2 regions of the Paenibacillus sp. J22P165 genome follow, and region 2 is predicted to be linked to the other one. Evidence: a T-box and tRNA genes for the amino acid it is inferred to sense, from the RefSeq annotation. Region 2 holds a T-box; the other holds one or more tRNA genes.
The links. The T-box of region 2 lies ahead of ileS (isoleucine--tRNA ligase). A T-box ahead of a tRNA ligase gene usually reads a tRNA of that ligase, here a tRNA-Ile.

Region 1: it encodes a tRNA-Ile, which carries the amino acid that the T-box ahead of ileS (isoleucine--tRNA ligase) is inferred to sense. The anticodon was not compared.

The regions. Positions count from the first base shown of each region.
Region 1 covers NZ_JCAUAP010000007.1:483,520-499,348, forward strand. Annotated here, with positions in the region: gene AC58QM_RS19755 (alpha/beta hydrolase family protein) at 1-679, opposite strand, end outside; gene AC58QM_RS19760 (hypothetical protein) at 876-2,015, shown strand; gene AC58QM_RS19765 (DUF1906 domain-containing protein) at 2,070-2,813, opposite strand; gene AC58QM_RS19770 (DUF2277 domain-containing protein) at 3,027-3,305, opposite strand; gene AC58QM_RS19775 (ATP-binding protein) at 3,454-5,079, shown strand; gene AC58QM_RS19780 (response regulator transcription factor) at 5,120-5,815, opposite strand; gene AC58QM_RS19785 (sensor histidine kinase) at 5,834-7,258, opposite strand; gene AC58QM_RS19790 (ABC transporter permease) at 7,284-8,036, opposite strand; gene AC58QM_RS19795 (ABC transporter ATP-binding protein) at 8,023-8,748, opposite strand; gene AC58QM_RS19800 (hypothetical protein) at 8,810-10,063, opposite strand; gene AC58QM_RS19805 (hypothetical protein) at 10,226-10,828, shown strand; tRNA gene AC58QM_RS19810 (tRNA-Ile) at 10,966-11,039, opposite strand; tRNA gene AC58QM_RS19815 (tRNA-Met) at 11,050-11,126, opposite strand; gene AC58QM_RS19820 (hypothetical protein) at 11,217-11,381, opposite strand; gene AC58QM_RS19825 (dipeptidase) at 11,607-13,001, shown strand; gene AC58QM_RS19830 (GNAT family N-acetyltransferase) at 13,035-13,538, shown strand; gene AC58QM_RS19835 (RidA family protein) at 13,906-14,295, opposite strand; gene dapA (4-hydroxy-tetrahydrodipicolinate synthase) at 14,316-15,200, opposite strand; gene AC58QM_RS19845 (LysR family transcriptional regulator) at 15,313-15,829, shown strand, end outside.
Region 2 covers NZ_JCAUAP010000005.1:371,629-387,457, reverse strand. Annotated here, with positions in the region: gene AC58QM_RS14435 (YobA family protein) at 1-132, shown strand, start outside; gene AC58QM_RS14430 (GNAT family N-acetyltransferase) at 310-936, shown strand; gene AC58QM_RS14425 (GNAT family N-acetyltransferase) at 976-1,557, shown strand; gene AC58QM_RS14420 (VOC family protein) at 1,798-2,190, shown strand; gene AC58QM_RS14415 (hypothetical protein) at 2,346-2,972, shown strand; gene AC58QM_RS14410 (SDR family oxidoreductase) at 3,290-4,171, shown strand; gene AC58QM_RS14405 (small multi-drug export protein) at 4,223-4,699, opposite strand; gene AC58QM_RS14400 (hypothetical protein) at 4,735-5,175, opposite strand; gene AC58QM_RS14395 (helix-turn-helix transcriptional regulator) at 5,172-5,396, opposite strand; partial or broken gene AC58QM_RS14390 (helix-turn-helix domain-containing protein) at 5,630-5,995, shown strand; gene AC58QM_RS14385 (stalk domain-containing protein) at 6,147-7,022, shown strand; T-box leader at 7,074-7,330, shown strand; gene ileS (isoleucine--tRNA ligase) at 7,411-10,491, shown strand; gene AC58QM_RS14375 (GNAT family N-acetyltransferase) at 10,590-11,009, shown strand; gene AC58QM_RS14370 (hypothetical protein) at 11,038-11,412, opposite strand; gene AC58QM_RS14365 (ArsR/SmtB family transcription factor) at 11,666-12,013, shown strand; gene AC58QM_RS14360 (MIP/aquaporin family protein) at 12,076-12,735, shown strand; gene arsC (arsenate reductase (thioredoxin)) at 12,728-13,150, shown strand; gene AC58QM_RS14350 (ArsI/CadI family heavy metal resistance metalloenzyme) at 13,156-13,659, shown strand; gene AC58QM_RS14345 (helix-turn-helix domain-containing protein) at 13,716-14,642, opposite strand; gene AC58QM_RS14340 (ADP-ribosylglycohydrolase family protein) at 14,746-15,829, shown strand, end outside.

The DNA.
Region 1 (15,829 bases), on a different contig from region 2:
ACTGCTCAGAGCCACGAATCCCTCGCTCGCCATCCGCTGTTCCTTGAATAAGCGTGATTGGAAAAGTAGCACCGTTGATTCTACCGATAATATCAAATCTCTCTGCATTGCGTTCCATATCTTCTAGAATCTCGAGATCAAGAGGCATCATCTGCTTTGTTCGCCCATTCATGGTGTAGGATCTTCCTGTGGCTCTCATCTCTGCCTTATTCTCTGGTGTAAGTAAATCAACATTCGAAGTGCCATTCCAGCTAATCACACCTGCGATGTCCTCCGGATGATCTAAGGCATAGATCAAGCTCACCGCAGCTCCTCTGCTATGCCCCAGTAAAAGGATCGGTTTCGTTGTCCCTGCATGCTTATGAATTTCTGCAATAACAGCCTGGATGTCCTCTAAATCTTTGGAGTAGGTGTCCCCTGCGAATTTCTCAAGCTCTGTAAAATCCATTAAATTTTCACCCACACCATTATGGGAAAAATTCAATGCAACCACATCCACATCTTCAGCTATTTCATTCGCTACATGAGGGAACATACCCCAATTCTTGAAACCTTTGTAACCGTGACAAAGGAGTAATGTCCCTTTACTTGATTCGCTTTTGGCTCTGTAAATATCGCCTCGCACGACCCGCTGATCTGCCATATGTAATTCAAATGGTATGCTTTCAGTTACTTCCATACAAATCTCCTTCCTCTCATTCTTACTAATCTTTAATTCATTCTAGTTACTCGTTCAATTGTTTACTTTTGTAATTTTATCATAAATGAATTCGTTCAAGGAACACGTTTCATCTAGGATTCGTTTTTATAAAATAATACTAAGAAGTAAACACTTAACTATGGCAAACTTATACGAATAAGGAGGAAGCACTCACATGTCTTCAGTCCGCTCTACAAACCGGCATCGCACCCTATTTGTCACCTTCCTTCTTGCGCTCCTTTTGACTCAATGGGTAAGTCCTAGAGCCCTAGCAAATGTTAGCGCACCAGTAAAAAACGAGCCCGTTGCTGATACCGACTCGATAGCATTACTTGTCGCATCATCACCTCGCGCTGTCTATCAGACGGAGACGACGATTGTAGATAAAGCGTTAAGGCGTGCTCTTGAGTCCGGTCTCAGCGGAGATCCATATGGAGAACCACTCCTCCCGGACACAACGCTGCGCTACAACACTAAGAATCAAACTGTACAGTTTGGCGTGACTCCCTCTGGAGAGGTAATTGACTTGGCAGCGAGGCAAATCATCAAGCTACCCAGTAAAGCACAGGAGACACTTAAGGCACACGTCCAAGCTCTTCGCGCCAAGCACTATGGCGAACTGCTCACATGGGAGGAAGCAAGCCTCGTGCTGCCCAAATTTAGTTCTTTTTCCATCCTCGACGTGGAAAGCGGCCTTAGCTTCGACGGACAACGTCGCGCGGGCTCCCACCATGCGGATGTGCAACCACTCACGAAAGCCGACTCCGCGACGCTCAAAAGCATTTATGGCGGCCAATGGAGCTGGGACCGCCGCGCGGTCCTAGTGAAGCTGAACGGCCGCACGCTCGCCGCCTCCATGCATGGCATGCCGCATGGCGGTGATGGTATACCGGGAAATGACTTCAACGGTCATTTCTGCATTCACTTCCTCGGGAGCGTAACACACGGCTCCCGCTCCGTTGACCCGGCGCACCAGGTCATGGTGCACCGAGCTGCAGGCTTGCTGCAGGACTACGTCAGCAAGCTCTCGCCCTGGGCGCTGATCGACGTATGGATCAGCGCCGCACATCAAGGTGATCTGCAGCTGCTGCAGGTCACCACCGGGCAAGAACAGGCGATGCATGTGCGAAGCATGCGCCGCCTGTCCAAGTTCACGGAGCAGGATGTATCCCAGCTCCTGCAACTAGACACCGCGGTCGATGTCACGATGACCGGAGCTAGAGCTTCCGCGGTGTCGAGTCGCCGCGTCCTCTTTCATCTTGAACGTGCCTCGGTGCAAGATCGATGGTACATACGCAGTGCAGTCATCCAATGACGAAAGCCCGGCCACTTTGGAAGTTCCAAAGCAGTCGGGCTTTTCTTTCGAATATTATTGCAAACTTTGACCCGAAACCTTACGTAATTCATTCGCAAGTCGATGGAACTCATTCTGTGCGGGGACAGAAGATGTAGCGCCATACCCTGCTGAAAGAAAAGGAATGATCGCATTAGCATCTTTCGCACTCATCGGATAGCTAGGAGGTTCCGGCGTAATGCGTGTATTCCACCAGCCTTCATTTCCGTAAGATTCATCATAATCAATAGCAATTCCATTCGCCATGACATCATTGAGATATTGATAAATATGAATAAACGTCGATTTCTTCCCTGCACTCCAAGCATAGGTCTGCCAGAATCGTGAGCAAGCACCCGCGGCATACACAGCCTCCATCACGGCATAAGAACCATAAACACCTGTCGTGTATGCGGGCGTCGCCTCACTCGCTGCTTTAATATAAGCAATGACCGTTGGCATTTGGGCTGCAGATACATCAAAATCAACGGCAAAATAAATACAACTCCCCGCCGGTTGGCCCACTTGTGCGGCAACTTGTAAAGCAGTTGCTCCGTCTGCCAAACCAGCACTTCTCCCACCTAACGCACGATTTGCAGTAGTCTCATACACGGAAACCAACTGTAAACCAGCTGCGCTAACGGCATCAGCCTCTGCTTTTTTTAATGCCTTCGCACCACTTGGCACCAAATATCTGGCGACAAATTTGAATCCTTGTCCGACGAAAGCAGCCGCTTTTTGTGCCGTAAGCGGTGTTGAACAATCAAACCCTTTCGTCACTTGCAATCACCTACTTTCCAATTGGTATTCTTAGCATATGCCAAAAGTGCGACTCACGACACCTACATGCAACTAACGTCCCATTTTCGGGCACGAAAAAAGGCTCCTCTCCATGGAGAAAAGCCCGCATTATTTTTCTATTTAAACGCAATCTGTTGCTTCTATCCGCTAGGCGACTATCTCATGTGCCTCGATTTGCAACGCCTCTATCCGTTAGTCCTCTTTCGTACCAAATCGGATAGCATTTCGTTCTTTCGCTCGCTGTGCTTCCACTTCACGATTACGGGGCTCTGCATGCGTCACCAGAGATTCCATTAATTTCTGTGCAGCTTGCGCTACTTCTTGAATGGCCAACTGGAATGCTGCCTCATTCGCTTTCGAAGGTTCTGTGAATCCTGAAATTTTGCGTACAAATTGCAAAGACGCAGCACGAATTTCATCCTCCGTTACTGCTGGTTCATAATTGAAAAGCGGCTTAATATTTCGGCACATAACTGACTCCTTCAGGGCTTTTCATCCAATATAATAGATGCTATGTATTTTTACAAGAATGCGCACAAGAAGAATTATATGGAAATCATGACCAGACGGGTTTATGATAGATAGGAGTATTCATAATAACTAGATACGGGTGAGTATATTGTTTCTTTATGACTACATTGTTAATCTATCTATTTTTTCACTCTTTGTCAGCACGCCATTAGTCATACGTTCCTACATTAACCATCGGCCTCTTAAACAACTTCGCCTTTGGGTAGGCATTTATGGGGGACTTGTTTCGATTGTTCTCGTGATCTTAGCAGTCAAACAACAAGGATTTACTTACGACATCCGATACGCCCCTGTCATTCTCGTATTTGCTTATCTGGGGCCAGTCCCAGGGTTAATAACTGGTTTATTCTCTTTACTTGTAAGGCTGTATACGGGTGGGAATTGGACGCCAGCCCTCGTCGGCTGGGCATTGATCATGGTTGCTTTTTCGCTCATACATGCCTATATCTCCAATCTTTCACCACTGAAAAAAAGCATTACGCTATTCGGTGCCTATATTGCACTCTATATATTCACTGTATTTACTTTCCATATTTTAACAGATCAACCACTGTTTCATGGGCAATATCTCTTGTTTGTGATGTTAGGTGTCATCCTAGGAAGCCTACTCATTGAATCCAATGAGAGAGTCCGTAGAATGTTTACAGAGAAAAAACACATCGAGCAAACCCTAGAAGCAAGTAAATCCAAATATCGACTTATCGCTGAGAATACATCGGACTTGATCATGATTATGGATAAAGATCTCTCCATCAGTTACTTTTCGCCTTCCCATGAGACTGTACTGGGCTATAAGGAATCTGTATTGGAAGGTACAGAATTATGTAAGTTCGTACACCCTGATGATGTGTTGATGTTCCTGACTAGAATAAAAAACATGTTCGAACAATTCGAGTCGCACTCGATGGAATTTCGATTTAAACACAATGATGGTCATTGGATCGAATTTGAATCGCGTTGCATGCCGGTCAAAGCAGATTGTGGGAATATTGCCCATATCGTGATTATTAGTCGAGATATTTCCGAACGCAAAAAAGCGGAAGAGTTCCTTTTGCAGTCTGAGAAGCTATCCATCGTTGGAGAAATGGCCGCAGGTGTGGCACATGAAATTCGTAACCCCCTTACAACCATTAAAGGATTTATTCAAATTTACAAAAAGGAAAACCCAGCGATTAAATATAATGATTTACTCCTTAGTGAGCTAGAGCGTATTGAAACCATTACAAGTGAGCTTCTCTCATTGGCCAAACCCCAAGCTATTCAACTTATTCCGACGGATATTAAAGAATTAATTGTTTTTACGATCGAGTTTTTCTCTCCACAGGCACTTTTGCGCAATATTGAAATCAAGCTTTTTTGCGAAGAATCCCTTCTCCTGATTACCTGTGAAAAAAATCAAATCAAACAAGTCTTTTTAAATATTATAAAGAACGCTATAGAGTCGATGCCTAATGGCGGTGAGATTCACATTAGCTTGCACAAGGATGCGGAGAATAAGTGCGTAATTATGTTTAAAGATCAGGGCAGTGGTATACCTGAGGAAATGCTTCCCCGTCTAGGTGAGCCTTTTTATAGCTTGAAAGAAAAGGGCACAGGGCTTGGCCTCATGATCAGTCATAAGATAATTAAGCATCACCATGGCCAAATTACGTATCAAAGCAAGATAAATGAAGGAACCTTGATTGAAGTCAGACTGCCGTTGACTGTTGAATAAAAAGAAAGCCTGAGGATACGTATCCCCAGGCTTTTTTCTCTTATACCATAAACCGATATCCCGAACCCCAAACCGTACCTATGTATTGTGGTTTAGAGGGAATTTCCTCAATCTTTTCTCTAATTCTGGCGATATGAACCGTTACCGTAGAAGCATCACTCATCGCATCCATTCCCCATATCCGCTCGAATAGCTCTTCCTTGCCAAATACGCGATTCGGGTATTGTACTAGAAACAGAAGCAGGTCAAACTCTTTTTGGGCAAGAACCACTTCATCACCGTTCACAAAAACTCTTCGAGCATCCTTTTGAAGCTCAAGTCCCCTAATTTGGATCGTTGTCCCTTCGTTCCCTTTACCAAATCGCTCTTTCATACGCTCAAACTTCTTTAGATGGGCACCTACACGTGCAACGAGCTCACCAGAGCTGAAAGGCTTTGTAATATAATCGTCCGCACCTAGTCCTAAGCCATTAACCTTATAGATTTCCTCTGCTCTCGCAGATACCAGCAGCACCGGAATATCATCCTGCTCGCGGATCGTTCTCAGCACTTCAAATCCATCCATATCAGGCAGCATGATATCTAAGATAACAAGCTTAAACTCTTCCTCTTTGAGCGCTCTCAAACCAGCTGCCCCGTTGTTCACCATCTTAACCGAGTAACCACTCAGTTCAAGGTAGTCCCTTTGTAGATTAGCAATACTTTGATCATCTTCAACAATTAAAATTCTGTTCATCATAACCTCCAAACCTATTTAGAACTTTTTCAGTGATATCATAATCCCGGTACCCTCACCCACCGTGCTTTTAGCCCATATTTTTCCGTCATGTCCTTCAACGATTTGCTTGGCGATCGCTAGACCCAAACCACTACCGCTCTTTCTTGATGGATCCACTTGATAAAATCTCTCGAAAATGAAGGGAAGCTTATCCTCCGGTATCCCGTTTCCATTATCCTTGATTTCAATAATAGCAGAAGTTCTAGTTTCCCTAAGGATAATGTCAATCTTGCCATTTTCTTTTCCAGCATAGGTCATGGCATTGTCAATAATGTTTTGTACGACCCTCTTTAATCGTTCACCATCAATTAATACTTTGACAGGCTCCTTGAGTTCATTCACTAAGGCAATCGACACATTAGCTTTTTCACATTCATATTTATGGTCTGCCACGCAATCCTCGAAATAACTGGCCAGATCACTCTTTTCAAAATGATACGGAAGCTGGTTCAAGTCGAGCTTAGAATATAAAAGAAGATCATCAATCATCGCATTGACCAAAATGGCTTTGGATCGCGCTGTTTCCAGATATTCCTCCATTTTCTCAGGCGTCTTGGCTACCCCATCAATAATACCTTCAATATATCCTTTAATGGAAGTCACAGGAGTCTTTAAGTCATGCGAAATACTTGAAACAAGAAACTTCCGATTATCATCATATTTTTGTTGTAAGTGAACAGACTCCTTCAACTTAATCCGCATTAATTCCAAAGTTTGGCCCAATTCCCGAATCTCACCTTCGCCATCTTCCGCGATCTCTCCGCTCAGATCGCCGTCCCTTATTTTTATCGCAGCATCCTTCAATCTGGAGATCGGAATAATAATTCCGCGGGAGAACTTATAGGAAATCCAAAAATTCATCAGCATAAAAACAACTGTGAAAAAGCTGACCGTAAAGATACCAAGCGACCAATATAAGTTGGTCTTTATCTTGATTGGCGCAAGCAGCAACAGAACACCTCTGTCGCCAGAAGGGAGATTGTAATCCGCTCGATTAAACATATACATGCTGCCATCAAGCTCTAACTCATCCCGATTAGACTCGCTGGTCAGCATTAAGCTTTTCTCTATTTCTATCTTATTAAAATTATGAGTGGCAAACAAAACCTCTCGATTAAGGATAATGATTGCATGGGCATCCAAAACGTTCACACGATCAGACAACTCTTGTTGATATTTCTTATCCAAAAGTTCCTCGAATTTAAAGGTCTGCGCTTCTCTTTTGATTTCACTGATGGCTGCCCGGACCTCGAACGTATGTTGAAATTCTTTTATACTGGCTTCGCGACCAAAAACTTTCGCATACGCAGCAACAAAAATAATGACAGCCAGAATCGTCAAACCAATCGATAGCAGCACAGCCAGTGTATTCATCGTGAAAAAACGTTTCGTTAAGTGCATGTAGATTCCTTTCTAGACGTCCTTCTTAAATATCCTTCCGGTCAAACAAATAATAGCCCGTCGTAAATAACATAATACCACAACCGGACATGATTAGAATCTGGCGGATTATTTTGAAGAAATTGATCGATTCAGAGATCCAGAGCGTATACCAATCAAACATCGACGTGATAAAAAAGCTCGAATACGATGAGAATACAATGCCAAGAAAATTAAATCCAATAAACACAAGGATGGCGAGGAAAAATACAGCTAGTCCTCCCTGAATTAAGTTGGATAACAGCACAACGATCAGTGCAAACACAAATACAGGGAAAAAAGTTAAGCCATAGGCCACGATCACTTTAAAAATTCCAACCATACTGGCAGACGAAGGATTAAAAATAAAACCAGCTAGAAGCGAAAGCACCATGATAAACAAAAGGTTACCAGCAATAAAAAGAGCTAAATTCAATACCTTTGCGCTAAACACACCGAATCTGGAAACGGGTCTCAAAAGTGTTATTTTCATCGTATTCGATGAGGACTCACCATTAAACATATCAATCGCCACAAAAACAGCAAACAGTGGTAATAGCGTGTAAGAAATAAACGTTAATACAGCTATAGGAAATTCAACACTCCCTACCACTCGTAATCCAAAACCATGCTTAATCGTCGTGACAGCAATTTGACCGATCAGTACGGCAAGAATGGACAATATCGCGGCTGCCATTATTTTTTTCTTTTTGAGCAGCTTCACGGTCTCGTTGATAAACGCAGCTTTAAACCCTTCCATTCCTGTCCACCTCACTAACAAAATAATTCTCAAGCGATGAATAGAAGGAAAGAATATTTTGGGTATATTCTACATTCACCAGCTTGCCGCCATAAATAATACCAATTCTCGTACATGTTAATTCCACATCGTGAATCAAGTGACTGGAAATAAAGAAAGTCGTGCCTTTTTGGGAGAGTTGTTTAATCAACTTCCTCATCTCCAGCATGCCTTCTACATCCAACCCGTTCAGGGGCTCGTCCAAAATTAACAATTTCGGTCTAGATAAAATCGCCGCCGCTATACCGAGTCTTTGTTTCATCCCGAGTGAAAATTTTTGTGATTTTTCATTTTTATATTTCAACATCCCCGTGATTTCAAGACATTCATCAATTCTTCGCTGATCGACATCTGGATAGAATCTAGCAAACAGCTTTAGATTTTCATTTGCTGTCAAATAGGGATACGACTCCGCTGTTTCAATAATACAGCCTACATGTTTCATAGCATTCACATAATCTTCTGCCACGCTCGCTCCGAAAATCTTCACATCGCCTCGGTCGGGCTTCATAAGACCTGTTATCATCTTCATTGCCGTTGTTTTCCCTGCGCCGTTAGGTCCGAGAAAACCAAAGATATCCCCTTGATCGACATCTAAGTTCAACTCGCTAATTCCCCGGCCATTCGTAAATGACTTGGTTAAGCCCGTTATTTCAATCGCCTTGACTGTCAATTCATCTCATCTCCCTAAAAATGCTCAGGAAGCCGCATAAGCAGCCTCCTGAGAATCATTCCTATTCAAATATCCGTCTAAACTCTCCATCATAGAATGGCTTCATGCTGTTGCTTTGTTTGTAATCATTTTTATCTCTAATTGCAAGATTCATATCAAAATAAATCTTACCTGGCTGGTTAGGATGTACCATTCCTTGTTTCTGTTCACCTTTTGAATCCGTGTAAGTAAACATAGGAGACGTCGCTAGGTTGTATTCAAAATTAAATGCATCCTTGTTTGGATACTCGCTCTCAAAACCAGGAATGACAGTTTCGGAATACGATCCTGAAATTTTATCGCCTTCTACGCTTGTGATTTTAACTGTTCTCTCACCAATCTTCGTGAATTTACCGTTTTTGTCCATAATAATATCGTTTTGATAGGTTCCCACATATTTAGTGCTGAACCCACTATTCTGACTAACCTTCTCAACTTTAGCCGTGCTAAGATCAGGCTTGTTAATCTTCGTACTGCCAATCTCAGACAGCTTTAGCATAACATTGAGGTTTAAGTCATGCTGAACCCCATTTTTATCTTTACCTGACAGCGTGATCTCACCCGTTAGATTTTCTAGATAGCCATCCTTACTTTCATTTGCCGTACCTATAACCTTTTTCACGAAAATATCGCTCTCTATAGCTGGTAAATCTCTTTCATTATCCAGCATCTGTTTAATACCGAAGGAGGATACTGCATTCACGAGTGCCGGTACTTGTGCCTCGGACAAACTTCCGGAAAACACTTTACCGCCGTCTGCTCCTTCTTCAACTTGTACATAATCTTTCAAGGAGCCAACTACGGCATCGACGATTTTCTCTACCTCACTTGCACCTTTTTGATTAAAAGGGTTATCGAAATCGGCAGGTCCTCTACGGTTTTGGTTCATTTCTCCCGAATGATCAAATACATAATATGTATTGTCCAATTCGTTTTTGTCTATCGTTTGCTTCTTGTCGGAATACGTATATCTGGAGGTCGTTTCACCTTTAGCGTTTTTCGTTACCTCTTTATTCTCTTTGACTTGGTTAGCCGTATCCATCTTCTGGAAATTTGAGGATTGCAGTAAAATTTGATCATTATCTTTCAACGTATACATCGTCTCAACCGTGTAGTTATTAAGACCCTTTTCCATCACAGAAGCCGTATTTTTCACTGAATCCTTCAAACGGTCATATCCGGATCCAAGCAACGCATCAGCGAATGCTGTAGAAACAAACAGACAAGCTCCAATCGTGAATGAAAGAACAGTAACTGATTTTTTGCTAAGTTTCATCTCTTTTCTCCTTTATAAAAATAATTTGCGGGAAACGTTTCCTTACTAGTTATTTTATTATACGCTTATTGAATCCATCTAAATGGATTATTAACAAAGTATTAACTCTTTTTATGAAATGGCGTAGCTGCCAAATTTAAAATGGTAGGAGACTGATTCTGGATGAGTAATTTGGTGAAGTTGCCTAAAGCTGCTGTTTTGGGGGCTGCAAATGGCGTAATGTTCATGACTATTTTTGGAGCACTATGGGCTTCCATAGGTATTGTTGGCTCCCATCAATTTGGAGCTCCATGGCCACTTGTTCTCTCCGCTATGGTGACAGTCATCTTATTGAGTGGAGCCATTTCACTATTTGTTAAATCTCGTAGCATAAATCATACTGTAACGCCGAAGGAAAAAGAAGACTGGAAACGAGTTAATCGGAAATTCGGTTTGATATTTGGGTTGGAAGGTCTTGCGATCTTTCTAGCAAGTGTAATCTGCAGCAAGCTCAATCATTTTGAACTCTTTTTCCCCATCATGGCTATGATTGTAGGTATTCATTTCTTTCCTTTAGCACGTTTGTTTCATGAAAATTTTTATTATGGTACAGGTACGGTTCTTTGTATATTAGGCATTATTTCTTTCTTCCTCCCCCTCGACGCCACGATCGGCAGCGTATCTATTGTTGTGATGTCTACTTTTATCGGTTTCGGGTCTGCAGTGACCTTATGGGTTACAGGGGTTAGAATCTGGGTAACTACGGTAAAAAAGTTGAAGCAATAAGGAGTAACGCCGTGTGTACACTCGTATGCACAAAAAGAAACAAGCCCCTCATTCCCATCAACAGCATGATGAAAACGAGAGGCTTGTTATGTTTTTAAATAAATAAAAACCCTTATCTACCAAGGGTTTCCGTACTATGGGCCCAGAGGGACTCGAACCCCCGACCAATCGGTTATGAGCCGACCGCTCTAACCAACTGAGCTATAGGCCCTAATGAAATTTGGTTGCGGGGGCAGGATTTGAACCTGCGGCCTTCGGGTTATGAGCCCGACGAGCTACCGAGCTGCTCCACCCCGCGTCATGTATGCCGCTCAACAGCGACAAAAATAAATATACACTAACGGCGCAGACTTAGTCAAGCGTTAATTTTATGCATATTCAAATTCATTTAGGTATTGTATCTGACGCCAAAGCGTCCTTTTTTCGACTTATACACCTCTACTTCTTGCGGGCATTCGTACCCATAAATCCACCAATCTTCTTCCATTCGTTTCGCTAAACAACCTGCTTGAAACTTCGAATCGTATAATTTTGCCCAATAGATCCAGTTCATCTTCATCACTCCATTGTAGTCAGTTCGTTACATTTAGCTTATCCATAAAAAGGTTCTCTTATTAGCATTCAATGTTTAGACATGATCTTGAAGAACGAAAAGCCAACTTATTTGACCAGTTGATAAATAAAATGTGACGGTTTGCTGGAATAGCAGGAATTTCCTTGTTTTTGGGGAAGTTAAGTGATGTAGACTATTTGGCATTAGAAAAAGGAGAAGACACCCATGATCGAAACAATCAAAAGCTACCTACAAACGCATAGGGACGAACATATAGATCAACTCTTGGCGTTTTTGCGTATTCCAAGCATTAGTGCAGTTGCCCAGCACCAACCAGATATCGTCCGTTGCGCGGAATGGACCGCTGACTCCTTGAAAAAAGCAGGCCTTGAAAATATTGAAATTATGCCGACAAAAGGTCACCCTGTCGTTTATGCAGATTGGTTGCATGCCCCAGGCAAACCGACGGTTTTAATCTATGGGCATTATGATGTACAACCCGCTGAGCCATTAGAGCTGTGGGAAACACCTCCTTTTGAACCGATTATCCGTGATAATAAATTGTTCGGTCGTGGCAGTACAGACGACAAAGGCCAACTTCTCCTCTATGTAAAAGTTGTTGAAGCCTTCTTACAAACACATGGCTCACTTCCGGTTAACGTGAAATTCTGCATCGAAGGTGAAGAGGAAATTGCGAGTAAGAATCTTCCTGCATTTGTAGAAGAACATGCCGCCAAATTGCAAGCTGACTCCATTGTACTTTCGGACACACAAATGCACGGCCCTGGCAAACCAGCCCTGATGTATGGACTTCGCGGCTTAGCGGGATTCGAAATCACGATGGATGGTGCCAACAGTGATTTACATTCCGGCCTTTTCGGCGGTGCGGTACAAAACCCGATTCATGCTATGTCCAAGCTTCTCAGTTCTTTTCATGACGAGAATGGCCGTGTGGCTGTAGAAGGTTTTTATGACCGAGTCATTGAACTTTCGGATAAAGAACGTGAAGCGTTCAAGCTGGTTGAGCCTGATGAGAACAAGGTTAAGTCGAATTTGAGCGTTACAGAACTCTATGGGGAGCAAGGCTTCTCCTTTTACGAACAAACGACCTCCCGACCTACGCTTGAAATCACATCCGTGAGCGGCGGCTTTCAGGGCGAGGGAATTAAACCCATCATCCCTAATCGTGCAACAGCTAAAATTGCCTGTCGCTTAGTCGCTGCACAGGTTCCAGAGGAAATCATGGATTTGGTCGAATCTCATATTCATGCCCAAACGCTTCCAGGTGTGACCATTACATTAGATCGCCAATTGCGAGGAAATCCTTTCATTACACCTATTGATGAGCCAGTAATGGTAGCCGCAGCGGAAGCTTATCAAGAGACGTTCGGTGAATGGCCAGTGTATACACGTAGTGGAGGGTCGATTCCGATTGTTGAAGTGTTAGGACGTGTATTAGATGCACCTGTGGTGCTTATGGGCTTCGGGTTGCCAGGGGAAAATCTGCATGCGCCGAATGAGCATTTCCATCTCATGAATTGGGACAATGGGACAGAGACGATTAGTCGTTACTGGTTGAAGCTTGCTGGTTTGGCTGCAACTACAACAGAATCTAACTAACGCCAACAAAGCCAGGGGCAAAGGAGTAACTCTATGGGGAAGCAATTACATTTGCGTGATGCACAATTAGATGATTTAGAAGAAATCGTACGTATCTACAATTCAACGATTGCGGGACGCATGGTTACTGCAGATACAGAGCCTGTTACAACAGCTTCACGTGAGCACTGGTTTCATGAACACTCTGCTGACTTCCGCCCACTATGGGTACTTGAAAATGAGAAAGGCATCTGTGGCTGGCTGAGTTTTCAGTCCTTCTATGGGCGTCCCGCCTATAACGCAACAGCGGAAGTAAGCATTTACGTAGACGAAGCCTCTCGTGGTCAAGGTATTGGTCGTTACTTGATGGAGCATGCGCTTGAAGCTAGTCCAAGACTTGGGCTCAAATCCTTGCTTGGTTTTATTTTCGGGCACAATGAGCCAAGCCTCCAGCTTTTCCGCAAATTCGGCTTCACCAATTGGGCGCATTTGCCTGGCGTCGCTGAGTTAGATGGCGTTGAGCGGGATCTGATTATTCTCGGTAAGCGCGTAGGTTAAACGATACTCGTAAACAAAATAAATAAACGCCTACACCGTCCTTCGGGGACGGGAGCGTTTATGATAAGAAGCGCTACTCCTCCCTACCTGCGAAATGCGAAAAACATTTCGGTGATGGGGAGTTGTGGCGCTTATTTGCTGATCCTCAGGGAAAACTTGCTCTAATCCAGAGTTCTGTTTCCATTTTGATGTAAAAACTACAGCTAATACGAGCTTTTCTTCTTCATGATTTGAAATAAATGGATTTTCTACAGCTAATCTAGTCGAAAACGAGGAATTTACTCAAATCAATCGAAATTACCTGTACATTTTCCATCTATTCAATTCAAACACATGAATTCAGCGAAATTAAATGGAGGAAATCCATCTATCCTTTCGTCACAATCGCCTCTACCTCGATCTCAATCAACAATTGTGGGTCAATCAGCGCCTTCACTTCAACCATCGTGGCCACTGGCTGCACTTCGCGGAAATATTCCCCATGCGCCTTGCCGAACTCTTCCCATAACGAAATATCCGTTACGAACATCCGGGTACGCACCACATCGGAAAGCTGACCACCTAACTCCTGCAACGCCTGTTCAATCGTTTGAAGAATGAATCGAGCTTGCTCATAGGGGTTGCCTACACCAACTACCTCGCCATCCTTCATCGCCGTTGTGCCCGCTACTTCAATTCGTTCACCTACACGAATGGCCCGGCAATAGCCGACCACAGGTTCCCAAGGCGAGCCCGTAAACACTCTAGTTCGATTCATCTCTTGTGATGCCCCCTACGTTATAAGTAAGCTGCTAATTTCGCTTGTAAACCCTCTGTCACAGGCAAAAGGGGTAACCGTAACGCGCCAGACGCGATGACGCCTTGTTGTTGAAGCAACCATTTGATCGGAGCTGGATTCGGCTCTTGAAAGAGAAGACGAATCAGCGGTAACAACTCCGCAAATTCCCGATGGCTCTGGGCATGTGCCCCCTCCACAAAGCTGCGGATAAAAGATACAAACTTCTCTGTCTCCACATTCGCTGACGCACTCATTACACCCTTGGCACCAGCTTGTAGCGCAGCATATAGCAAGGTGTCTTCGCCGCACAGAACTGGTTTTGACCCTAGTCTAGTCAACTCCGTGACAAGCCCAATGTTCGGTGTGCTATCCTTCATCCCAATGACACCATTGATATCCAGGATAGAACGCACGGTATCAAGCTCAAGTGTCACACCTGTGCGATGCGGCACTTCATACAAAATCACAGGTACACCAACCTCCGCTACCCGGCGAAAATGTTCAATAATCCCCTGCTGACTTGGCTTGTTATAATATGGAACCACAACTAATACGGCTTCCGCACCTAGTTTGCCTGCTTCCTCTGTTTTTCGAACCGTTGAACGTGTATCGTTCGTTCCTGTTCCTACGACGATAGGCACATCAGCATGAGCGGCATCACGAGCGGCTTGTGCGGTAGCAAATAGAACACCCAACTCGTCTTGCGAAATGGTCGGTGATTCTCCTGTTGTCCCGTTGACTACCAACCCATCTATTTCATCTTGAAACAAGTTATACGCTTGATTATAAAAGGATGCGGCATCCACTTCAAATTCTTCATCAAAGGGGGTAACGATGGGTACGTAAATCCCCTGTAGTTTTTTTTCTTTTAGCAAAATAACCATCTCCCTGCATCGTTTGTTTGTACATTTACTTTAGCATGGAACTTACCATCACAGTTAGCTATAATAAATGATAGAACTCATCAAAAATATTGATAATAAAGTGAGGCCAATCATGGATCTGACCTATTTCCGCACCTTTCGGGAAGTTGCCCGCAGGAAAAGCTTTACACGTGCTGCAGAGGAATTGGGCTATGCGCAATCAAGCATAACGATGCAAATTCAAAAGCTAGAACGTGAATATGGTGTCCCTTTATTCGAAAGGTATGGCCGACAGTTGCGCCTTACGCCTCCTGGTGAAAGCTTACTTGTGCTAACCCAACAAATGCTGGAGCTTTATGATCAATCCAAAGAAATGATAGCCAATCAAGTCAGTGGAACTTTGACGATCGGGACGATTAACTCGTTAGCTGCGTATTATTTGCCTCCTTTTTTACATGAGCTTAAACAACTCTACCCTGGACTGAATATCCAGCTATTCCCTGACAGTGAATCCTCTATCCTCACCAAGGTAAAAGAAGGAGACTATGATATTGGACTTCTATTGGATCAATATCCTGCAGACCCTGCACTCGCGTGTACACGCATCCGAGAAGAACAACTCGTAATTATAGCGCCTCTGGATCACCCTT
Region 2 (15,829 bases):
GCTATTTGGCTAAAAACTTCGACCTCACAACTTTCAGTAGGACAAAAAGTAAGATATTGGGTTAATGGTGGAATTAATGAATCTTTTCCAGCACAGGCAAGTGCCAAAAAGATAGAAATAATTAATGATTAAACTATCGCAAACATTCTTAGGGAATACACGTTGAACGGTAATATAAGATTCGCCTGTGCGGGCGGTTCTTTTTAATGAGCGATCCGAGACCGCCAGCTCGATAGACTAAACCTGCATAGTGATAATATACATCAAGTATATTGTGGCGGTTTAACCGTCGGATGAGGAGCGTTCACTATGAAAGTGGCTGAGCTTAAGCGATTTATCATTTTAATCGAGATTAAAGCATTAGAGAAAGCATTAGTTAATGGAGAGGGTGAGAGTCAAATCGCTGATTTGATCCGAGAGAGGATCGAAAACCTCAAGCGAGAAGGAGAGTGGATTACTCAGTTTGACGATGGGGTGCCGACCTCACGACTCATATCGTCTGACCTCGTCATTCGGAGCGCGGCCACGGGCGACGTCGACACAATACGTGACGTCTATCGCCGAGCTTCGCTGACAAATAAAGCCGATCACCAGCTAGTCGCCGCTCATCCCGAGTGGCTTGTGTGGGACGTCGCGATGCTGCCATTCGCGAAAGTTGCTGTTGTTGACGGGCGGGTCGTCGGCTTCGCATCGGCACGTCCGGTCGACGACTTCCTCGAACTCGAGGATCTGTTCACTGATCCTGACTATAAGAGACAAGGCGTTGCCCGCACGCTAATCGCTGACATTACACGTCGCAATTTGCGAATAGAGGTGTCTACCAAACACGCGAAGGCGTTTTATGAATCGGTGGGGTTTGTCGTCATCGGTGTCGCCAACTCAAACGGTGGACCTCTGCTACGGATGTGCCTCGATGTTACACGTAATCGGTCTTGACGAGTATTTGATGAGGTTATATAAAGGGGGAGGTTAGATATGAGGGAAATTGATTTCAGACACTATTTTTGGCAGGATGAAGAAATAAAATTGCGTGCAATCGAGCCTGAAGATTGGGAGAGTCACTACATAAACCGTTTCGATTCTCTTGCACGGCGTTTTTTAGAGTGTGCTGTTGAATTACCACCTACGATTGCAGAAGCAAAAAAATTCTCTGAAACATACGCTGATTTCTCTTCAGGTCGGCTTATGTTTACTATTGAAAATTCTAATAGAGAAAATGTTGGGGGTATTAATTTAAACAGCATCGACGAAAAAAACGGCACATTTAGTATAGGTATTCAAATCGACATGAACCACCGAGGTAAGGGGTATGGTACAAGAGCTGTTAAAATACTTCTGAAGTATGCTTTCTTCGAACGAAGGCTTAATAAATTCAATGATCATGTACTTGAAGGAAACGATGCATCTATTAAAATGATGAAGAATCTAGGATGTATCCAAGAGGGTGTTCGGCGAAAAGTCATATACACAAATGGGCAATATTTAGATAGCATTTTGTTTGGTTTAACGAAAGATGAATTTATTGAGATACAAAAAAAGATGGATGTTGAAGTCTAACGGGGCACGTTAGCACAATAAACAGGGATCAGTTTGCCGCGGCAGCTGCTTCGTGTACCAAGTTTAACGCCTGAACAGATCCAAACATAAGTAGAGAAGCTGCCGTTACGATTGGCGGCTTCATTACGTTAACGGGCAGATTTCTCCAATGATTCTTGGTAAAATCATTCTTTACATTCGAACATATATTCGCTATATTTTATATGGGTATATTTTCCAATAGGGGGGAGTGGTTAAGTAGTGGCGGAAATAGTCAAAGCGAAAATTGAAAATTCTCTTACTGTGTTGTTAGTTTCAAATTTAGAAAAGTCCATGAAGTATTACCAAGATGCCTTAGGATGTGATGTTAACGAACACTGGGCAACTCGGGATAATTTCGGTTTAGGCTTTAAATTAATTCAAGCAAAAAGCATGGAAGATGTTAAACCTAATAAAGGAACATGGAATACATATGCTTACGTAAACTCTCATGACGAACTTGATACTCTATTTCTTGAACTAAAAACGAATGGGGCAATTATTGTCTCCGAACCAAAAGTAATCGAACAAGACTGGGGTTCATGGAAAGATTTCTCTGTTCGAGATTTAGATGGGTACGAAATAGGTTTCGGTTCAGGAAAGAAAAATAGCTGAAGAGAACTTACGAACTTATTTAAGGTTGCCGCGTGAGTAATCAGCAGCTATGCTGCGATCACGGGCAGAATTCTCGAATGGAAATGCCTTAAATAAACATTGTGAATGCTTTGTAATGACAGTAAATACGAGCCCCTTATTTGGAGGTTATCAAATTGGAAACTGCTCAACTTATCACTCATGATAATCGTAAGATTTATCCTCATGTTTACTCTGTGAAACCAGGACCAGTACAAATTTTGAGTGTTCCTAAGATGCAATATGTATCCCAAGAAATGAGAACAGCTTTCCATATGAACTGGGCTGGACGCCCAGAACCATTAGATGAACAGTGGATTGTATGGAAAGTAGTGAACCAGTTGAAGCAAATAACAAAGAAATCAATGGGATATAAGTTTAAGTTAATGCCCCCGGAGATTATTTGGCGTAGTAAAAGTGATGATGATAAATATAACATTACTCATATGATGCAAGTTCCAGATTGTATTTCTTCGGAAATTTACGAAGAGGCAAGAGCAAATGTCGAGAAGAATTTACGTGGACAAACAGTTCCTAGGACCAAGTTTGTAGGAGAAGAGTTAACTATATGTGCTCAAAAACTTCATGTTGGACATTATCGTGATACACAGTCAACTCTACAAGAAATTGAAAATCATATTGAAGAGCAAGGGTATCGAATCAAAGGCAACCGAAGAGAAATTTATCTGACACCAGCTATGCTGTGTCATCTACCCGAAACATGGAAAACGATTGTAAGGGTCGATATCGAAAAACTTGACTGAGCTAACGGGACACGATAGCACAATAACAGGGAGCAAACTGCCGTGACAGTTGCTCCCTGTTTTCTTTAAATTCGAACCCCATTCATTCCTTCTAATCAATAAGTATATAACATGAAATGCGTTGGAATAAATAAAAGAGATCCAGTATGATGGCATTATTAATTCCGGGAAGGGTACCGGAAGCCTATTGACGGTATCCAGTCTGGGAAACCAGTTCAGATTAAACGATCTCGATCATGTTAAAGCTATAACTAGAAGACGAGCTTGGTCATACCGGTATTTTATAAAAGCACATCACTGTAAAAGGAGAAATAAAAATGATCCTTATAACTGGAGCAAACGGGAAAACTGGTCGTGCAGTAATTAAAGCTTTGCTTTCTAAAGGAGAGCGGATAAGAGCTTTTGTTCGAAGAACTGAACAAATCGAGGATATTAAATCATTAGGTGAGATGGAAGTCGTTACAGGAGATATGCTGGATCAAAAGGCTGTAAATGAGGCATTAGTCGGAATTAGGGCTGTATACCACATTTGTTCAGCTATGAATCCCGATGAAGTTCAAATCGGACAAGTAATCATACAAGCAGCTCGCTTGGCTGAAGTTGAACATTTTGTGTTCCATTCCGTCATACATCCCGTCATTCAAGAAATGCCGCATCATCAGAAAAAACTCATGGTGGAAGAGCTCCTAGTGAATTCAGATATCCCATATACGATTATTCAGCCAGGTGTATTTATGCAGAATATACTCGAGTCTTGGAAGATACTTAGTGAAAAAGGTATCTTTCAACAAAAGTATTTTACGACTCAAGAAACTCGCATATGCATGATTGACTTAGAAGACTTAGCCGAGGCAGCTGCAATCATTCTTACTCATCCGGGACATACATGGGCTTCATATGAACTTTCTGGGCCTCAAAATTTATCATTGTCTGATATGACAGCAACAATGGAACAGCATTTTGGCCATGAAATCAAAGTTGAAACGCCTCAAGACGAAATGTTCGCAGCACAATTAAAAAAGCGTGGATCAGGAGACTATCAAATAAATACAACATTAAAGATGTTTCAACATTACAATGAACATGGATCTATCGGTAATTCTAATGTTTTAACTTGGATATTAGGTCGTAAGCCGAATGATTTTTCATCCTTCATTATTAGAACATTAAAAAGCAACAACCCAGGTAACGTTAAATAAATACAAAGAAGCGGCAGCCTGCATAATGATGGGCTGCCTTTTCTGAATTTATTAGGTCATAAAAGTAAGTCCAAAATGCGCGCCGACCGCGAATAACACCGTCCAGAAAGCCAGGCTGACGGTCATCCAGATCAGAACTCTGCGGCGCGGGGCTTTAAAAAGCATGCCGAAGGCGGCGGCGACCTCCGTCCCGATGAGGAGGGGGCCAATAATGGACAGACCGGGCAGCCCGTATTTGACGAAAAGACTATTGGCGCGTTTGCTTTTTTTGCTATCCTGAGACGTAACATGATCCTCTCCACTGGCGGCACGCTTCCGTTCTTTCCATCGCTGCCAGCGGTCGAACAAGAACACGACGAGCAGAACGGTCATCCAGTTACCGGCAAATGCCAGAATCGTGGAGAGTACTGAGTTCAACCCAAATGCAATGGCCACTACCACAATCGCGGACGATTCGACCCAAGGCAAGGCTGATAAGACGAATACGGCCAAGTAAGACCATTCTTGTAAATACTCCTCAATATTCATTTACTTCCTCCTCCTATCTAGTTGGCAACAATGGGTCAACTACGCTCCCAATCTCGTAGCCCTTTCCAATACAAAATCTGCTGAAGAGCTCCTAAAAGACTTAATCCCCCAATCGCCGCAGCCTTGCCGTCTGGTATCAACACGATCAGCCCGATCAGCAGTGGAATTGCCGTGTAGTACAGCATATACACCCGCCGGGTAACCTTGTAATTGATCCATTGCTGGCCTTCATCTTCCTCGCGAAACTCCGGCGGGATGAAAGTCGCGAGTCGAATGCGGCGCTTTGGGTAACGATTGTTATGAAAGAGAACCAGTGCCGTCCAAATTACAACCAAACTGACAGTACAGGTGGTCATCGTATAACGCAGCCACTCCGGTGAAACTTCCCGGTAATGAAGGACCAGCATAGCGACACCGACGAGAAGAAAAATAACCGCGCCTAATAGCGGAGAACGGAGCAATCGTTCCAGCTTCATTCCATGATCCCTCCTTCAGGCTCCTCATGTGCTTCCAGGTAGAACACATCTTCAACCGACACCTTGAACACTCGAGCTATTTTCAAGGCCAGCAAGGTGGAAGGCGAGTAATCGCTCTTCTCGATCATTCCGACCGTCTGGCGGGTGATGCCGGTTCGTTTGGCTAAATCCTCCTGCGTCCAATCGAAGCGGGCACGCAATTCTTTTACGCGGTTCTTCACGAGACAGCCGCCTCTCTATATAGCATGGAAATGGAGTTCAAAAATGCAACTTATATATTACAAAATGTAAAGGATCGTTGTCATTATGTCAAGCATCATTTACGGAAGATGAGGAAGGTTTTAACGATCATGATACAATAATTTATGATGGTTAATCAGCAAATATCTGGTTAGCCTTTTTTAATTATCTCAATTGAAAATGTTAATATAATCGTTCGCAACGTGGGGTTGCGCAGTCGGTTTCGAAATGGGAGAATGGTCAAAACTACCCAAGCATTGAAATCATTATTAAAATTAGCGATCTGTTTGGGTTAACTATCGATGAGTTACTAAGGAGTGACGAGGAGTTGACAAAAAAGGTGATCAAAGAAAGCAAGCAATTGGCTTATCCGAAAATAAAGTTTCTATTTGATGTTTTCGTTGTAATTGGCCTTGTGTTGTTAGTACTCAAACTCGTTGTCCTCTTTCTTAATAAAGTAACAACACTGGAGATTACCTTGTATGGAGGGTCATTCTTCTGGAACTTCGGTTCACTGATACTCATGGTTGTCGGGGGAATCGGCTCGAGTATGATGAAAGAGAAATACAAACAAGACTAATCAAATGACAAGCGCTAGGGTTCGCGGCAGGAGCAAGCACAACTGTGCCATAGTACAAGTATCGCGTGAACCACAAGGATTATCGCGAATCATGTCGAATATTTCTCGTGGAATATTATGTAAGTAAATAGGGGGTAACAAAGTGAAAAAAATGATTGTTTCTATGGCGATTATTGGAGGTGCCATGCTTACCTTCGCCACTGGTATCTATGCAGGAGCTTCGATTGAGAGCATTCAGGCCTATATTAACCGGGATATCAAATTTAGTGTAGACAAAGCTGCATGGGTACCTAAAGATCCTGATGGGAAAGTTTTAGCTCCTATTATTTATGACGGATCCTCCTATCTCCCAGTAAGGGCTCTGGCAAATGCAACTGGAATGAGTATCGACTGGGAATCCGAAACAAATACGATTGTCATCGATACTAAGCGTACTTCTTCCACCGCCGGTATACCATATAAAGATTCTTCCTCATACCAACCTGGTACCAATCCAAACGCGCAACCTACACCAGCTGTTCCACCGAAATCGAATGAACCTTCCAGTAGTGACACGGAATTCTCGAAGCTGCCAACATCAAGTGTTCCTAATTCCATTCTTAACTTTCTAGTCAAAGTAGAGAACCCTCTGGTGGTTTACAACTATTATGATAAAATGTTTTGGCTTAGGTCAGATAATCCAGGAAAAGGGTTGCAAGAAAATCAGAAGTTAGTATTTAATGTGGCTAACCAAGATTTCAAATCGTTCATAGTTCGGTATTGGCCCTCAGAAAGTGCAGGCTATCATAACTATATCGTAAAAGATCAAAACGGGAATGTTTACCCGATCGAAAATACAAGTCAATCCTACCCATATGAAACGAACCAACCTCCTGATTCAGAAAGTCGGTTTAGGACTGCTTGGCAGGGGACCGTTCATTTCAACAAAGGGCCTGTAACTCAGGTTTATCTGTATTATACGCCGCTTAGTAGCAAGCATGATTCGGAGCATTTGTTGGTGGATTCGTATTTTAGTAAGGCTAACTGATGTTGACATTTATTAATTTTGATGCAAGAATGAATTAACTGAATGTTCGAATAAAATTCATTGACGAGAAAGAGTAAGCTAATCCCCTTGTTCCACAGAGAGTTGGCACATGCTGAAAGCCAACGTTCAAGACTTAGCCGAAAATCCTCTCCGAGAAGGAAAGCTGAAGTTGTTCAGTAAGCTGACCCGGGATCCAGCCGTTACAATGGACGCGTATGATGGTACGTAGTGAGAGGTGTCGTAAGATCATGGTTTCATGATCATTACGGAACTAGGGTGGTATCGCGAGATGAAATCTCGTCCCTTATGGGGCGGGATTTTTTTGCGTTTTTCCACGGTCCCATCAATGAATGAACTTCAAGTTGTAACTAGAGAGAGGATGAGAAGTATGAGAAAAGTGGATGTGAAAGAGATGGCAAGGACCCGTGAGCTTCGTGTTCTTGATCAGTGGAAACAAAACGATACATTTCGCAAATCGATTGAAAACCGGGAGAATAAACCGAATTTTGTCTTCTACGAAGGTCCACCAACTGCGAATGGGGAGCCTCATATTGGGCATGTGCTTGGTCGTGTCATCAAAGACTTTATCGGCCGTTACAAAACGATGTCTGGTTACCGCGTCGTTCGTAAAGCGGGTTGGGATACACACGGTCTTCCTGTCGAGCTAGGTGTGGAAAAAAGATTAGGTATCTCCGGGAAACAGGAAATCGAGACGTACGGAGTCGCCGAATTTGTGGAGAAGTGCAAAAGTAGTGTTTTTGAATATGAGAAACAGTGGCGTGAAATGACCGAAGCGATCGGCTACTGGACGGATATGGAGAACCCGTATGTTACACTGACCAATGATTATATCGAGAGTGTATGGCATATTTTATCCACCATTCATCGAAAAGGGCTGCTGTATAAAGGGCATCGCGTCAGCCCGTATTGTCCTGATTGCCAGACAACGCTTAGCTCTCACGAAGTTGCGCAAGGTTATGAAGATGTTAAAGATCTGAGTGCCACCGTGAAATTCACAAGTAGCAATGGTCAGGAACATTTTCTGGCATGGACGACAACCCCGTGGACGCTGCCTGCGAACGTTGCTTTGGCTGTCAATAAAGATCTGAATTACGTCAAAGTAAAACAGAACAGTGAAGTTTATATTGTAGCCAGCAATCTAGTTGAAAAGGTCATGAAAGAGAACTATGAAATCCTTTCCACGCATAAAGGTTCTGAATTTGTAGGCACTAGCTATGTTGCTCCATTTAGCTATTTAAGTGTCAATAAAGGACATATCGTTGTAGATGCAGACTATGTTAGCGACACCAGCGGTACTGGCATCGTGCATATTGCTCCAGCTCATGGAGAAGATGACTATCGTACTGTTCGCCAGCACGAATTGGATTTCGTGAATGTCGTAAACGCAGCCGGTCGTTATACCGATCAGATCACTGATTTTGCAGGACGGTTTGTGAAAGAGTGCGACATCGATATTGTTAAAAACTTGTCTGAGCGTCATTTATTGTTTTCGAAAGAACGTTATGAGCATAGCTATCCATTCTGCTGGCGCTGTAAATCACCGCTTCTCTATTACGCGACGGAGAGTTGGTTCATCAAAACGACCGCCATCAAAGAACAGTTGATCGAGAACAATAGTAAAGTCACCTGGTATCCTTCGCATCTTCGTGAAGGTCGATTTGGTAAATTTCTGGAAGATCTCGTTGATTGGAATATCAGTCGGAATCGCTATTGGGGGACTCCTCTCAATGTATGGGTATGCCAAGACTGTTCAGTGGAATATGCACCAGACAGCCATAAGGATCTTCGTGAGCGGTCAATCGATCCAATCGAGGAAAGTCTTGAGTTGCATAAACCCTATGTGGATAAAGTAAAGCTACGGTGCTCATGTGGTGGTGTTATGGAAAGAACTTCAGAGGTGATTGACGTCTGGTTCGATAGCGGGTCCATGCCATTTGCCCAGTATCATCAGCCTTTTGAACACACAGAGCAATTCCAGGAACAGTATCCTGCTGATATGATCTGTGAGGGGATCGATCAAACGAGGGGTTGGTTTTTCAGCTTACTGGCCGTCTCCACCCTATATAATGGGAAAGCTCCCTATAAGGCTGTTTTATCAACAGGTCATGTCCTCGATGTAAATGGTCAAAAAATGTCCAAAAGCAAGGGCAATGGTATTGATCCTTGGGAAATCATTAACGAATATGGCGCTGATGCCTTCCGGTGGGCATTGTTATCTGATAGCGCACCATGGAATAGCAAACGTTTCTCCAAACAAATCGTGGCTGAAGCAAAATCCAAGGTCATCGATACGATCAATAACACACATGCTTTCTATGCGTTGTATGCGACGATTGATGGATATAAACCCGAAGAGCATCCGCGGCAGGTTAGTACGCATGTATTGGACCGTTGGATACTGTCGAGATTGAATAGCACCTTGCAGCATGTTGTAAAAGGGTTGGAGGTCTACGATTTCTTAAATCCAGCGAAGCAAATGGAGTCTTTTGTAGATGAACTAAGCAACTGGTATATAAGGCGTTCGCGGGATCGTTTTTGGGGGAGTGGATTAACTGCTGATAAATTAGCAGCGTACCAAACGTTAAGTGACGTTCTAGTGTCGCTTGCACGAATGATAGCACCGTATGCACCGCTCATCGCAGATGATTTGTATGCTAATTTGGGAGGGATGGAAAGTGTTCATCTCACCGATTATCCAACAATGAACGAGACTGTACGTGATGTATCACTTGAAAATGATATGGAAGCTGTGCGACGAATCGTAGAATTGGCTCGCAATATCCGGAATGAAACAGGAATCAAGACCCGGATGCCACTGTCCGAGTTGCTCATCTCATTTGATGGTGACGGTAATTTGAGTCAATTCGAAGATATCATTAAAGATGAGATCAACGTCAAAGAAATCCGAGTTGTACAAAGTGATGTGGGCTTCGTACACTACAATTTCAAATTAAATTTGAAGTCTGCAGGTAAAAAGTACGGTAAATTCGTTGCGCCTGTCCAAAATCATTTGAAGCAGCTTTCCGCTGAACAAACAAAAGAGGCCTTGGACAATGGCCACCTGGATGTTACGATCGATGGTGAAAAGCTGCATATCCAGCTTGAAGATTTGCTTGTGGAAAAACTAGCGAATGATGGCTTTGCATCAGCAACCGGTTACCAAATGACAGTCGCGTTAAATACGACAATGACCGAAGAACTGGAACAGGAAGGTATCGTAAGAGAAGTCATCCGTACCGTTCAAGACTATCGTAAAAAGCTAGGACTCCCTATCGAAAAACATGTTAATCTCGTTCTCGATGTGGAAGAGAAGCTGAAAGCAGCGTTAATGCGTTTTGAGCATGTTTTGAAGGAAAATGTGTTACTATCCCGTGTTAGATATGCAAACGAAACCGACATGGAAGAAGCTTCGTTCGGGGAATATCAATTCGGTTTGCTGATTGAGTAGTGTAAAGTAAAATAATTAGGTGGGCTGCCTGGATTAATACTGGGCAGCCTGTTAAATTAATGTATGATATCTTAATCTCGTGAACAGGAGTGAATCTTATGGAAATCTATATATCAAATGAACCGAATAATGATGACAAGTCCTATATAGTAAACAGATTGATTGAATTTAATATGAGGCATTTCCCTGATGACTTGAAGGGCAAGTACCAAGTAGTTAATCTGTTTTTAAAAAGTGCTGACAATAAAACTTATGGTGGGCTTATTGGGGAAATATTTATGAATTTTCTCGAGATAAAGTATCTTTTTGTAGAAGATGAATTGCGAAAATTAGGTTATGGAAAGAAACTACTAGCAGAAGCTGAAAAATTGGCTGAAGCAAACTCGTGTGATTTTATCAAGTTAGATACTTTGAGTTTTCAGGCATTAGATTTTTACAAAAAACAAGGTTTTGAAGTGTTTGGAACTTTAGAAAATGTTGGTGGACATACTCATTATTATTTAAAGAAGGACATTTAACACTTGGCGAAGGGGATTATACGTTTATTCAACATTGAACTGAAATGACACGGTTGGATAGTCCGAGAAGCTGAGTCGATTGGAAGCTACCCCCGATCATTTGATCATTATAATGAGTCAAATAAAACGAGAGTGAAATATGATTGGGAAGAACAAGCTGGCCCCATTGACCCTTGCAAGCCTCTGCCTGTAGTGAATTTTGAATGGTAGTCCCGTTGCAAACGAATGAATGATAGGATTGGCGGGTTAAAAATCCTCTTGCATAGTTGAAATCGGCAGAGGTTACGTTTACTTGCAAATTGGTCCCATCATCTAACTGAATGGTCACCCATTTATTCATACATTGTAAAATGTTTGAAATCCCTCGTCTGTTATCGGGATATGATGGGAAGCTATTCCACATATGATTATCTCCTTTGAAATTAAAGTTCGGACGTTACTCCTCCGAGTGATCGGATCATACATTGTTTTCACCATATGCTAGGGAATGGGCATTTGTGCACAGGTTGAACAGAACCACACGTGGGCTCAGGGTAAATCAATATTTTTTGATTAAGTGATTGACCTCTTATGAAAAAGATGGTAAATTGATATTATGAAATTAAATCAAAAAAAATTGATTAATCGTACTATTAATGCTAAAGAAGGTGTAGACAATGATTAAAGAAATACCGATTACATCAGTGAATGAGCCAATTCTATCCTTAAAAGAGTATGAATCAAAATTCAAAGCTCTTGCCGATGAGAAGCGATTACAAATCATGTATGAACTTACTCAGCGTGGTAACACCTGTGTGTGTGATCTTACTGAAATTGTAGATATGCCTCAATCTAAACTATCTTATCATTTGAAAATTTTGTTGGATGCGGGGATGATTACAAAGGAGACACGCGGTACTTGGAGTTACTACGAAATCAATCAAACTGAAGTAAGTCGAATCCTTTCTGAGCAATTGTGTTGTATTTTTAAACCTGCTCGGAATGACGGCAGTGATTGTTGCTAAATTTTTTTTTTTTTTTTTGGTTTATAAATCAATTTTATTTGATTAATACTCAGGGAGAAACAATGAAGAAGAGGTTAATTGCTGAATTTATTGGCACTTATTTTTTGGTCTTTGCTGGCCCAGGAGCGATGGTAATTGACGACATCACCAAGAGTATCACGCATGTGGGGGTCGCCCTCACCTTCGGACTTGTTGTTATGGCTCTTATCTATTCGTTCGGGCATATTTCCGGTGCTCATTTTAATCCCGCGGTTACCATCGGTTTTTGCGTGAGGGGCGATATGACTCTAAGAGACGGCCTATACTATATCGTCATACAGTTTGCTGCAGCGGCTGCGGCCAGTTACACCCTGCTTTTGCTATTTGGGAATGTTGCGAATTTAGGAGCCACGCTTCCGCTTTCAACCGAGAGTCAATCATTTTTTCTTGAGTTTATTTTAACGTTTGTCCTAATGATGGTCATTTTAGGATCTGCTGTACACGGTAAAGCCGTTAAAAGCTTTGCCGGGATTGCAATCGGCGGTACAGTTGGACTCATGGCAATGTTCGCAGGTCCTATAAGCGGTGCCTCAATGAACCCAGCACGGTCGTTTGGACCAGCAATCGTTTCCGGTGTCACGCAGCATTTATGGTTATATGTAGTGGCAACAGTCCTTGGAGCTATAGTAGCATCACTAACATACAAACTTTTACATGAAGAAGGAGATACAGAAAATGGATAAGAAACTTGTGTACTTTCTTTGTACAGGAAATTCTTGCAGAAGCCAAATGGCAGATGGATTTTTAAAAGCATTAGGTAGTGATAAATATGATGTCAAAAGTGCTGGCTTGGAAGCACACGGGCTTAACCCCCGCGCTGTGACTGTAATGAAAGAGGCTGGTGTCGACATTTCCCATCACACTTCTGATGTAATCGATCCAGAGATCTTACAGCAAGCAGATTACATCATCACACTTTGCGGTCATGCTAACGATAATTGTCCGGTCGTACACAATGATAAAGCGGAGCGATGGCACTGGGGATTTGATGATCCAGCAAAAGCAAACGGTACAGAAGATGAAATCATGGCTACATTTCGAGAGGTCAGAGATTCCATTAAAAACCGCATGGAGCGGTTTGTGAAAGAAGGTAAATGAATTTGATAAAAAGAATGCACGTAGCGGTAAACTGTAGCAACCTCGAAAAATCACTCGATTTTTATAAAGCCTTTTTTGGAGAAGAGCCAACCAAGGTGAAAGACAATTACGCTAAATTCGAGCTTGTAGACCCAGCACTTCACTTTTCAATAAACGTTCGTCCATTCGAGAAAAATGGCGTGCTTAATCATATGGGGTTCCAGGTGAATGACACCGGAGAGGTGCTGGCAATTGGTGAGCGTCTCCGCCATGCTGGGCTCCTTTTAATTGATGAGATGAACACGACCTGCTGCTATGCCGTTCAGGATAAAGTCTGGGTTTATGACCCAGACGGAAATGCGTGGGAAATATTTTATACGAAAGAAGACTCGGTATTTGAAAGTGCTGGTGAATCACGTGACATATCACTCTGCTGTGCCCCAGTTGAATCAACAAGTGAGGCTTGCTGTTCGCCTGTATCCGGGCAGACTGTGATTACATTGGATTCATTTTCGAAAAACAGAGTCTGACGGATAGGGTTACGCAAGAACGCTAAACCCCTGCAGATGAATATAATGAAGAAGTTTTAAGTGTTGGGTAGCTGCGACTGATTTCGGAAATGCTGCGGAGATATCCCCTCAAACTTTTTGAATATCCGACTGAAATAAAAACTGTCTTGAATCCCTACTTCTTCCCCAATTTCTCCGATCGTCTTGTCAGAGCTAAGCAGCAAATGCTTGGCTCTTTGCACTTGTAATTGATGTACATAATGGACAATTGTGGTTCCGGAATACTTCTTGAATACTTGGCATAAATACTCATATTTTCGGTCCAAGCTCGTTTCTAAATTTCCTCTATTTATATCTTTATCAAAGTAATTATTCAATTGGTTAACTAGTTTGCGATAAGTAATATAGGACACTGGAAAGGTGGTGTCATGGTGGCTTTGCTCTAGGAAGTCATTGGCGATTGAGCGTAGGATTTCCCCGAGTAACAGAGTTTGGTGAAAACGAAAATAGCCTTTTGGCGAATTCGATTCGCTAACAAGTTTCTCAAATAGCTCAAGCAAATGAAACCTGCGTTTAGATAAATGGAGCTTAGGAATAACAAGAAGATCCTCATGACTGTTAGCAGTTGTCCGCAACTCCGTTTTTTCCCTATGGACAATATTAAGGTCAGGTACGCTAGTATTGTTAAATGGGCTGAGCTCAGGATCCGATGAGAATTGCGTCCAAAAAAACAAACCCTGTCGCTCTCCTCGGTCCCATCCCGTATGTTTTTCCCAAGGGAGTAGAAGAAGCGATTCTCCTGATTGCAAGGTGTACCGTTGATGATTTGCCTCAATCCTAATCGGTCCTTCAACGGCAACAATGAGCTGATAAAATGGATTTTCATGCGTTCTTTGGAAGGATGCTGAATTCGCATCGAATAAATCAGCCCATTTCACATCAAGTGCGGAGAGCCTTGATAACGAATAATACATGTCAACTGCCTCTTTTTTTCTCTGCGACATATCAATATCCTCCATGGTATCGGCTTGCACACGATATTATAATTACGTTGAATTCCGATCGAGCAGTTTACCGTCATTATAGCAAATTGGAGGAGACAAACCTATGAGCATCAGTATCTTAAACGAAAATGATTATTATAGAACCGTGTATGGGGGTTGGCTGGGTAAAAATATTGGAGGTACATTAGGAGCTCCAGTAGAAGGAAAAAAAGAGCTATTACAGCTAGATTTCTATCCTGTACTTCCAGATGGTCCACTTGAGAACGATGATTTGGATTTACAACTCGTATGGCTACATGCACTTGAGCAATACGGACCGAAGCTCACCTGTAAGGAACTAGGTCAAGAATGGGTAGAGCACATTTTCTTTCCTTTCGACGAGTATGGGTATGCACTAACGAATTTGAGAAGAGGTCTCGTGCCACCTGTTGCCGGAGTGTTCAACAACCCATTTATCGATTGCATGGGGTCTCCTATTCGATCTGAAATCTGGGGGATGGTCTCGCCAGGTGCTCCTCACGTTGCTGCTCATTTTGCCTACCAAGATGCTGTTGTAGATCATGCGGGAGGAGAAGGGGTCTACGGTGAGATGTTTTTCGCTGCGATTGAAAGCGCAATCTTCATGGAGAAAGACAGAGACAAACTGATTGCCATCGGTATGTCCTATATCCCTCCGTCTTGCCGAACTGCGAAAGCATTGGTTGATCTACTAAAATGGCATCGTGAAGGGAAAGATTGGTTGGAAGCGCGCGAACTGATCTTGGAACATCATGGTCACGATAACTTCACCGATGCCCCTCAGAACATCGCATTTACGATCTTGGGTTGGTTATATGGGAGCAACTTTGAAGATGCAATCTTAAAAGCAGTTAATTGTGGATACGATACGGATTGTACGGCGGCTACCCTTGGTGCAATACTCGGTATGATCGTCGGACCAGAAGGATTACCTGAGAAATGGGTGAAGCCTGTAGGTGATCGTGTCGTTGTTAGCCCACCTATCAAAGGATTTCCAGCTCCAACTAATCTGGACGAGTTGACGAACCGAACGATTCGTATAGGGAAGCAGGTTCTGGCCGTCTGGGATACGAATATCGTTGTACTTCCAGGGCATCCTACTGATTTCGGAGATAAGGCATTAGGAATGAATTTGAACGATTCCCTTAACGAATTAGTGAACAGGAATG